DNA from 2 places in the Shewanella sp. S23-S33 genome. Region 1 is predicted to be linked to the other one. Evidence: predicted binding sites of a transcription regulator. Region 1 holds the regulator's gene; the other holds the start of a gene.
The links. Region 1 encodes sigma-54, which starts transcription at its own class of promoters, with help from an activator protein. Its sites were predicted from a motif close to GTTGGCACGNNNNTNGNNT; they were not measured.

Region 1 (5,456 bases):
TGGCATTGTTGAGCTCTCGATGACGGGCATAAACTTTATGTTTACCGTTACTAAAGCGTTTGGCCAATTGCTCTGCGACGTAAACCGATCTGTGCTGTCCACCTGTGCAGCCAATGGCTACCGTTAAATAACTGCGATTGTTACGCTCGAGGTGCGGCAGCCAAGTCTCCAGTAAATTTTCGATTTGCCAGATGAACTTATTGACCAGTGGTTGACGATTTAAGAACTCAGCTACGGGTTCATCTAAGCCAGTCAATGGCCGCAGCGCCAACTCCCAGTGGGGATTGGGCAGGAAGCGCACATCGAACATAAAGTCGGCTTCGGTGGGCATTCCGTGCTTAAAGCCAAAGGACTCGAAGTTGATCACGAGTTCTTTATCGACACTACCAAGGAGAATTTGTCTGACTTGGTCGCTTAAATCATAGATATTCAGATTCGACGTATCTATGTAGTGATCGACCAGTTTTGACATAGGCTCGAGCAGTTTTCCCTCCAGCTTTATCGCTTCTTGCAAAGAGACTCGGCTCTTCGACAAAGGATGCAAACGGCGGGTTTCGCTGTAACGCTTAAGCAGAATTTTATCGCTGGAGTTAAGGAAGAAGCTCGTTAACTCAGTATCTGGAGGTAGGCTAGCGAGTTGTTTTACTAAGACCTTATCCTGCTCAGGCATGTTACGCACGTCGACACTGATGGCGACGAGATCGTTACTGCCTTTGAGTTGCTCAAGCAAACTGCCAATCAATGGCAAGGGAAGGTTATCGACACAATAATAGCCGAGATCTTCGAGTACCCTAAGGGCGACAGATTTGCCTGAGCCTGAGCGGCCCGACACTATGACCAGTTTCATCCAGTGATTACCTGATAGAGTTCCGTTTCATCATGCGTCTTGCGTAATTGCTTTAATATTTGCTTGTCGCTCAGCTTTTCGGCCATGCAAGACAAAGTACTTAAGTGCTGCTGACATTGGTCTGCAGGCACCAGTAGTGCAAATAAAATATCAACAGGTTGCTTATCGATAGCATCAAATGCTATCGGCTCTTCACACTTAATTAGTATGGCAATGGGCTGATCTATATCGGCTAGTCGACCATGTGGAATGGCGATGCCGTTACCTATACCTGTGCTCCCCATCTTTTCGCGCGCCACTAGGCTTTCGAATATCTCTTGAGATGAGAGGGTCGGGTACTGGGCAGCGACTAAGTCGCTGATGAGTTCCAGTACCTTTTTCTTGCTGCCCGGAGTGGCGCAGGTAGTGCACTCCGGCCGCAGTATGGTACAAAGTTCCATTATTAGTGTTTTGTTAACTTCTCTTTGTGTTTAATAACCTGACGGTCAAGCTTGTCAATCAGGGCGTCTATAGCAGCATACATGTCAGCATGCTCTGAAGTAGCAAAAACTTCACCACCTATGAGGTTTATTCTCGCTTCGGCAATCTGTTGCATTTTCTCAACATTGAGCACAACGTGCACATTATTGATCTGTTCGAAATGGCGTTCAAGTTTTGAAAACTTTTCTTCTACATATGCACGTAACGATTCGGTAATTTCGACATGGTGTCCACTTAGGTTTATTTGCATAGAAACGTCCTCCGATATCCACTGTAGGTTATAAACTTTTACGCTGATTAGAAGGTGGAATAAGCATAGCCTCTCGGTACTTCGCAATGGTTCTACGGGCTACGTTGATCCCTTGTTCTGCCAGAAGTTGTGCCATCTTACTATCGCTTAATGGTTTTTTCTGGTTTTCCGCTGCAACCAGTTTCTTTATAAAGGCTCTGATTGCTGTGGATGAGCACTCACCACCATCGTCAGTACCGACGTGGCTAGAGAAGAAGTATTTTAGTTCAAAAAGTCCCTTAGGGGTATGCATGTATTTTTGAGTTGTGACCCGTGAGATGGTGGACTCATGCATTTCTACCGCTTCGGCAATATCGTTAAGCACCATAGGCTTCATGGCTTCTTCACCATACTCAAAGAAACCTTGCTGATATTGCACTATGCAATTAGCAACTTTAAGCAAAGTATCGTTACGGCTTTCTAAGCTCTTAATAAACCATTTAGCCTCTTGCAGATGGCCGCGAATAAATTGGCTATCGGCTTGGTTTTTGGTACTGCGTGCCATAGAAGCATAATGTTGATTTACATTGATTTTTGGCATGCAGTCAGGATTAAGCTCAACGACCCAGCGGCCATTTTTCTTCGACACAGACACATCTGGGATAACGTATTCGTCATTATTGGGCGTGATCAACAAACCTGGGCGAGGATTGAGGGTTTGGATAAGTGCTATACCATCCCTTAATTCATCTTCTTTTAATTTAGTCTTACGCATCAATAACCTAAAATCACGGGCGGCGATCAGATCTAAATGATCTTTGATCAGCATACGGGCGTTTTCTAGGTTGGGAGTATCAGCGGCGAAATGCGACAGTTGGATCAGCAGGCATTCACTTAAATCGCGGGCGGCAACGCCTATGGGATCAAAATGCTGAATGCGCTTGAGTACGGCTTCGACTTCGTCAAGCTCAACTTCAGGATTGCCCATAGCTTCGAGAATTTCTTCAGTGCTTTGGGTGAGATAGCCCTGATCGTCGATGGCATCAATAATGGCGGTGGCAATGGCTAAATCGGTTTCAGAAAACGGCGTGAGGTTTTTTTGCCATTCTAAGTGTTCGTACAAACCTTCACTGGTCTCGCCTTGGAAGGGCATATCGTCTTCACGACTACCGCCGGGGCCTGAGTTTGGGGAGGCGGTAAACACTTCATCCCATGTGGTGTCCATGGGGAGCTCATCGGGCATGGATTCTTTGGTTAGCGACTCTGCCGTGTCTATGGTGGAGCTGTCTTTTTCTGGTGGCAGAGTGCTAGATTCACTGAAATCCGTATCGGATAGCGTTTGGTTTACAGGGGTTTTAGTGGCGTCGAATTGATCCTCTTCCAGCTCGAGAAGGGGATTAGAATCTAATGCTTGCTGGATCTCTTGCTGCAGTTCTAATGACGACAGTTGCAACAGACGTATGGCCTGTTGTAATTGTGGCGTCATGGTTAACTGTTGACCCAGTTTGAGCTGGAGTGACGCTTTCATGTTACCGCTGATCCCTACGTTATTATTGTTGGATGAGGTCGCTTATTATCATTTTGAGTGAAGCCCAATGGCGGTATAAATTGTCTCCATAGGCTTCGCTCGATTAACTATAGCCTGAATTGTTCACCTAAGTACACAGCCCTAACTTGCTGATTGTCTAAGATCTCTGCTGGAGTTCCTTCGGCAATCAGGTTTCCGTGACTCACAATATAAGCATGTTCACATACATCTAATGTCTCGCGGACATTATGGTCTGTGATCAGTACGCCAAGGCCGCGACTTTTGAGTTGTTCGATAATCTTCTTGATGTCGATAACCGAAATAGGATCGACGCCGGCAAACGGTTCATCGAGCAAAATGAACTTAGGATTAGCGGCTAAAGCCCGCGCAATTTCGACGCGACGACGTTCGCCACCCGACAATGACATGCCTTGGCTGTCACGGATGTGGGTGATATGAAACTCTTCGAGCAGATGTTCTAGTTCTTCTTCTCGTTCTTCGTTTTTAAGTTCTTTACGAGTTTGCAGTACGGCCATGATGTTGTCATGAACAGTTAGCTTACGAAAGATACTGGCTTCCTGCGGTAAGTAACCTATGCCTTTGCGGGCACGCAGATGCATAGGATCTGCGGTTAAATCATCATCGTCGATAAAGATATGTCCCTTATCGCTCTTCACTAGCCCGACAACCATGTAAAAGGTCGTGGTTTTACCCGCGCCGTTCGGACCGAGTAGGCCAACGACTTGACCGGTTTTTACCGTCAGACTGACGTCTTTAACCACTTGGCGACTCTTGTAACTTTTCGCCAGATTTTGTGCTCTTAAGGTGATTTGGGTCATTTAGAGTCCTGCTTTTTTACAGGTTTATCCGCCGGAGCGTCTGATTTAGCATCATCTTGATAGTTTTCAGGCTGAATAATAGTGATCACGCGATCGTCACCACTGCCAGTACTCTCGGCCATCAATTTCTGTTGAATCATGTTATAGCGGATTAAATTGCCTGTAACTTGGCTACCTGCTTGATCTAATGACGCCATACCTTTCAGAGTTAAGGTGCGGCTTGCCATATCGTAACGAATTTCTTTCGCGCTAGCCGATGCAGGACGGCCATCGTCTAATATCTGGCTATACGTAGCAGGGTTGCCTGTGGCGACTAAAGTTTTGCTATTTTCACCTTCAGCGGAAAATGCACGCAGTTCATTTGCTTGGATTTTTATTGAGCCTTGGGTAACTTCCACCGGACCAAAGAAGATGATCTGGTTGTTTTTGATATCCGCAGTTTGGCTCACAGCTTTAATTTTGACTTCTTGCTTTAAATCGCCCACTTTCGCGAAAGCACTCATGCTCATAATTAGCATTAGGCTGGCAAGTAATACGTTATTTTGCTTCATATGTTCCTACTACCTGACTGGTCAATTGCACTTCTTGCGCGTTGAGGTCGGCATAAAGGCCTTGGCCTTGAATATTAAAATCTTTCCCTGTGACGTAAATGGTACGGTCAGAGGTCATTATCATAGTGTTGAGATCGAGTTCCAGATAACTGGTGGACAAGGTCTGAATCGGTTCTTCTGGGCTAATGGCATCGATAATAACATTATTTTCTAATACAACCTTGCCAGTTTCCTTGTTTAGCTTGCCCTGATCTGCCCTGAGCTGCCATTGTGCTTTACCTTGGTCTGGATAAACAAGATAAACAGGTTGAGTAAAGAAAGTTTGATTCGTTGAATCATAATGTTCCATGTGTTTCGCTGTCACACGGCTATTCACTAGTCCTTGCTCATTGAACTCAACACTGCGCAGATCTTCAACGATGAAATCTGGGGTATTTTGATCTTTTACTCTGTTATCGGAATCACCGCTGTGTTTGTTCTGGACCTGCCAGTAAAGCGCTAGTGCGGTTCCAAAAAAAGCGATAATCGCGAGTGTCACACGACTCATATACTCATTCCATGGGCCGAAGTGAATTTATTTTGACTTAGGAGTAACAGATCTGTGAGTTCACGCAGTGCACCGTGGCCACCATTGAGCGTAGTCACAAAATGGGCGTGTTGGCGTACATAGGGGTGGCCGTCAGCAACACTGACCGCTAAACCGACGACATTCATCACGGGGAGATCGACAATATCATCACCGATATAAGCCACTTCTTCTGGGGTGACACCATAAAGTGCGAGCAATGCTTCATAGGGCTCGAACTTATTGTCTACGCCTTGGTAGATATGGGTAACACCAAGGGCTGTCATACGGTTTTCAACGATTTTGGATTGACGTCCTGTGATCACGGCGAGGTTGAAACCGCTGGTGAGGAGTGAGCGCACGCCATAACCGTCACGGGTATGGAAGGCTTTGAGCTCTTCGCCGCTATTGCTCAAG
Region 2 (5,456 bases), on a different contig from region 1:
TGGCAAGGTAAAAGGTTCAGACAGTGCAAATCCTGGCACTAAAGAATATAAGGCTTTTTGTGTTAAACGTTCCCGCGCTTGTTCGATTAACTGCAGATGATCAAACGCCAAGGGCATCTGCAACACATCTGCTAATGGCCACCACTTAACATCACTCACTGAATCAATCTGGATTTGGCAGGCTTGATAACTCATCAAGGCGGTATAGCACACAGTCACGGACCAGCCTCTTATATCACGACTACGATTACCCACAGTGCATAGCTGCTCAATATAAGGTGGCACTACCGCGGTTTTCTCATGTAGTTTACGTAACACGCTTTGCTCAAGGGATTGATCGCAATTTTCATCGATAAACCCACCAGGTAATCCCCATAAACCTAAAAATGGATGATTTGAGCGTTGTACTAAGAGTACTTTAAGTTGCTGATCGTGATAGGTAAACAATACGGCATCCACTGTCAGTAGCTGAGCCTTAAAAACCTTAGGATCGTAATTGGCGAGATATTCCGCTTCAGTCATTGATATTCCCCATCGTTCCAAATCATCAGCTTAACTTAGCATTACACAGCTTCAAACATATTATGTCTTAGCGTCACTAAGTCAATCATCTGAGGCACAGGATGAGCCACTTTGCCCAAATTTACGCTGATAACGTGGCAACATGGTCTCGTTCCCGAGTAAGCCACCTTGGTGGATATACATAACAGGACGAGAGCCACCGCCTTGTAAATATTCCTCAAGCACAATAAAACCTAAGGGATCGTAGAGTAATTCAAACTGCACGCCTGAGGCGCAGACCCGCTGCCACATGGCATAAAATTCGGGATAAAGTTTACCAAAATGATATTTCTTGCCGACATTAACAATATGTGGATGCTCACTGGTATTGGAATTAAGTAAGGAAAATTGCAAGCGCAAATAATCATCGCCACCGACAACGGCACAAGTCACGACACGAATATCCGTTTGCTGACGGATAAAATACTGATTTAAAAATAACGCAGTCGTTCCCGTCCCCGAAGGTAAAAACACCGTTAAATCAACCAATCCATTCGCCTTCGCAAACTGTACTATCTCTTGCGCCAATCTATTTATCCCGTATTCGGCGTAAGCACAGCGCCCCCCCTCTGGAATAAAAAGCGCCGTCGGCTCATTCACGAGTACTTGAGCCTCTATATAATCAGGGCAACTCAGTCGCACATCGCCCACTTGCGCAGTAGGCTCAGGACTAGCCTTAAGATTTGATAAAACGTGAGGTTCAGATTGCGACTGAGTGCACGCCTGCTTTTGTGCTATTAACACACTTAAATCGATAATATTAGCGCCATTCGCTAAAGCGGCAGCGTAATTGCCCGTAGGATGTTTAACCACTTGACTGGCAATATGATCTACATAAAAATCACATTGCCAGCCTTTCATCTTCGCTAATGTTGACAATGAATACAGTGAGTTAGCCAATGGCGAGCCGTGACCTATCACCTTGCTGATGCCTGCAAACTCATGATCTAAAAAATAGCCGAATTTGCGAGCTTTATTGCCACTAAACGCCGGATGCAGTAAATCATCACGTTTTAGGAATATGTCTCTGCCAGCAAAGGCAAATGTATCGACAGCGGAATTTGCAAACATCAAGCTACTCAAACGATTAAATTCTCTGTTTTTTAAACCAGTTAAGGGAAGGCTAGTGTAACTCCGACCTTCCTGTTACGCCCTTAAGAAATTATCAATTTGGCGAAAAACTAGTGAAAATGACACATGAATCTCGAATGCATATAATTAACCCATTGATTATGAAAAATTTAAATAGTTGGCATAGTTATCGCTTAGACATTGACATATATTCAATTTATCGAAGCTAACGATAAAGGCTAACAGGGTAAACATAAGGAGTTTTCAATGGCTGTATTACGCTTAATATTCAACATAGCTTGGTTTGTACTCGGCGGATTTGTGATGGGACTCGCTTGGTGGCTCGCAGGTATCCTGTGTTTTATCAGTATCATTGGTATTCCCTTCGGCCGCGCCTGTTTTGTTATCGGCGAAATGACCTTTTGGCCCTTCGGCCAAGAACAAATGAACCGTCGCCACTTAACTGGACGTGAAGACTTAGGCACAGGTGCATTAGGCATGGTAGGAAATATCATTTGGTTCTTACTGTTTGGGATCTGGTTAGCCATAGGGCATTTGGTCCACGCCTTAGCCTGTTTTGTGACGATTATCGGTATTCCCTTTGGGATACAGCATCTTAAATTGGCTTTACTCAGCCTCACACCGATAGGCCAAACCGTAGTGGCTAAAGCTTAATAAGACAATGTGTTAACTGCGCTATTCACTCTCGATTATTTGGTTTCAAGAGTGGATAGCGCTTTGTCATCCCATACAGCAAATATCGCTTCGTTTAAGGCTATTTCTTCCTCCAATAAATCGTTACAATCATATTGAGTATTGGCAGGCTCACTATCCACAGAAAACTGCACTTGCGGCTTAGTCGCCCCCACAATGTCCAACAGATAATGCGCCAGTTTTGCGGGTGCATCTATAGCGGCATCGTGACCACAATACGCGAGTACAATCAAATCGGTGTAAAAATGCCGTGCTAACGCCTTACTCGATGCCATACTCACCAGCGCATCACGGTCACCGCAGAGCACAGTTATCGGTACTTCCACTGTCAATGGACATTGGTATTGAAAAGCCGCCCAAAGTTGTCGCCATACATTGCGTCGACTTGGTGTGGTATCGCGGCGAAACTCACTCCACTTGACAATTAAATCTCGGTCTCGCCGATGACGAAAACTGGTTAAACGCACTATAGTCGACTCGATTGGATGTAAAGCGTTACCCCGAGCACGCATGAAAAAAGCCTTCAATGCATTTAGCGGATTAAATCTTTGATACCAATACGATAAATTCGCCGCACTGCTGTTTAATACAAAGGCATGCCTTATCTGCCAAGGTCGCTGGCATGCCATTTCCAACGCCAACATACCGCCCATAGACAAGCCGAGGAGATAAATAGTCTCCCCTTCCTGTACCTGCTCATCCAATTGCTGCCACACGGCATAGGCATAATCGGCAATCTTAAGCGGACTTAATTCGTGGGATAGCGTCCCATTGCCCGGAAGATCCGGTGTCAGCACTCGCAATCCCTTTTGTCGCAGACGCTGATCGAAACCATTCCAATGGCGCTGATCACGCATTAATCCCCTTAATAACACCCAAGTGGTCATGACTGAGACTCCCGATACCAATAATGCCGTGCGCACTCTGTCAGCTCAGTCAAACGTTCAGGTGTTAACTGCTCTAACGATTGGGCATAGGCCGCTTCCATCATAAATTGCATGAGTACTGTATGCCTGCGTAAAATCCTGTGGTGACGATGTGTTTTTTGTGGATTAAAAAAGCCAGCAAAATTAAATATTTGTCTAGGATTCTTCTTTATCCATGCCCAAGATCCCATCTCTAATGTCAAAGGTAAAAATGGCACCTGAGCAGAAGGATCTGCCACTTGGTGCTGGCGATAGAGATAATCCCAAATATCACCATGAGTGCGATAAAACTGGCTCTGCGGCGCCAACCGATAATGGCCGTGATGGGGATAACTCTGTTCAAATAATTGTTTTAGATGAAAAATATAATTGGCATTTTCGAAGGCGGTACGGGTATGGGCGTAGGGGAACCAGATATGATCACTCAAGCCAAATCCCGAGTGGGCATCGAGCGAAATCAAACTTGTGCTGCGACTCAACAGTTGTTGTACATAGGCAACTAAGCCCGCAGTTTCCAGCTCCATTCCCCCAATACCGCGATACCAGGGCAGCCGTGACGATATACGCTGTCCTCCCACCATAAAGGACACTTTTTCACGGGATTCTATCGGAGCGTTACGCATCAAATCCACTTGATTACCATTGCCCCGCGTTCCCATGAATAACCCAACAGGATTCACTACAGGTACAAAAGCTAACCGCAGACCCGTTAACATCTGTTGTAGATGTTTATCCCAAACAAGCCGCTGCAATAAACTGTTTAACAATGCCAAAATAACTTGAGATCCAATACGTTCAACCCCATGCACGCCACCCACAAAGAGCACTGTCGGACAAGGCGTATCTGTACCACCTAACTCAACACTGTAAAGGGGGAAATGCTCTTGGCGGAATGGAATGTCGGCAAGGATCTGATAATCCAACTTAAGATGATGAGTATCAATGAGTTGCTGCAGCGTATCTAACTCAAATGGAAGCTCAAAAGGAAGTTTCTTCATGTCACCTTAATCAATAAAATGAGAGAACAACTCATGCCGTTAAAGTGATACTAATAGTGAACAAAGACAAAATGATGACAAACTGCATATCAGAAGTGACTTTACGGGGAAATAGGCGGAAAAATAGCGAGTAAAACAAAGAATAAACTATCCTAAAATCCTACATTAGTCTTCACGATAAAGTAGCTCTCCAATGATGGTTTCTACGTCAACCTGCGCTAAACCTTGGTCAACAATATCTCGCCAACGCCGTCCCTCTTCTGTATTACGAAACGCGATATAGAGCTGCTTATTCGCCAGAATTTGCCGATTGATTTGCAACTTTGTCGCCAGCGGCTGTAAGGGCTTTTGCTTGAGTAAATAGTGCAGAACGTTAACATCAATCACCGCGGCATCAATCCGACCTGCGGCAACTTTTTTGACATTATGCTCATCCGAAGTCACAGCTTCAGTCCGCTGAACACCAGAAACGATCATGCGATCTAAGGCCTGAGTATTCACATAATCTTTCACCACACCTAAGGTATAGCGATTAAGATCTTCAATATAATTCCAACTTACTGGATGGGACTTTTGCTCCACCAGCCCCAATGGACTTTCGCCAATCGGTTTTGAAAAGATAAACTTTTCAGTCTCTACATAGTATTCAGGAAAATAACCTATGTAGTCAGAGTTCGGCATAGTCGTAAGTTTGACAGCGCGGCTCCACGGATAAAAATCCACTTTTAACTGATGTCCCATGACGTTCAGCGCCGCCCGTACCACGGCAATACTGGCACCCTGCTCCGTTAATTGCTCTCCTGAATAAGGCGGCCAAAGTAAAGAAGTAAGCATTAAGGTATCCGCTTTAGCTACGCTCAATCCCATAAAGGAAAGACAATACACAAGGAGCATTGAACGCCATCGAACCATTTAGTACTCCTTTGCCTGCATGGATTTACGACTACATCATCGACAACTCAACGCTTTCGTTTTTATCTGCCGAGATTTTATGACTGGTTAGATTTTATGACTAGTTTTAGTATAGCCATCAAGCCACAGTGGGGAAGTGAAGTTTTGTTACAATTAGAATAACGACATTAGCAGCAAAAGCTAACTCAAAGTACAGCTTGGCTTGATGGTATGACTCGCCGACTTTTTCATTAGCCAATTAGCTTGTTCGTTTATCTGCTAACCGAAATAACTA

Region 2: the regulator sigma-54 is predicted to act here: its motif matches at 1,810-1,828, upstream of ACHA99_RS11975 (YccF domain-containing protein).

The regions. Positions count from the first base shown of each region.
Region 1 covers NZ_JBHFFD010000061.1:196,694-202,149, forward strand. The annotation lists gene ACHA99_RS16815 (HPr family phosphocarrier protein) at 1-6, opposite strand, end outside; gene rapZ (RNase adapter RapZ) at 1-847, opposite strand, end outside; gene ptsN (PTS IIA-like nitrogen regulatory protein PtsN) at 844-1,287, opposite strand; gene hpf (ribosome hibernation promoting factor) at 1,290-1,577, opposite strand; gene ACHA99_RS16835 (RNA polymerase factor sigma-54) at 1,606-3,084, opposite strand; gene lptB (LPS export ABC transporter ATP-binding protein) at 3,192-3,923, opposite strand; gene lptA (lipopolysaccharide transport periplasmic protein LptA) at 3,920-4,474, opposite strand; gene lptC (LPS export ABC transporter periplasmic protein LptC) at 4,461-5,021, opposite strand; gene kdsC (3-deoxy-manno-octulosonate-8-phosphatase KdsC) at 5,018-5,456, opposite strand, start outside.
Region 2 covers NZ_JBHFFD010000045.1:245-5,700, reverse strand. The annotation lists gene ACHA99_RS11985 (NUDIX domain-containing protein) at 1-522, opposite strand, end outside; gene ACHA99_RS11980 (1-aminocyclopropane-1-carboxylate deaminase/D-cysteine desulfhydrase) at 604-1,632, opposite strand; gene ACHA99_RS11975 (YccF domain-containing protein) at 1,900-2,307, shown strand; gene ACHA99_RS11970 (alpha/beta fold hydrolase) at 2,343-3,233, opposite strand; gene ACHA99_RS11965 (M14 family metallopeptidase) at 3,230-4,270, opposite strand; gene ACHA99_RS11960 (ABC transporter substrate-binding protein) at 4,436-5,182, opposite strand.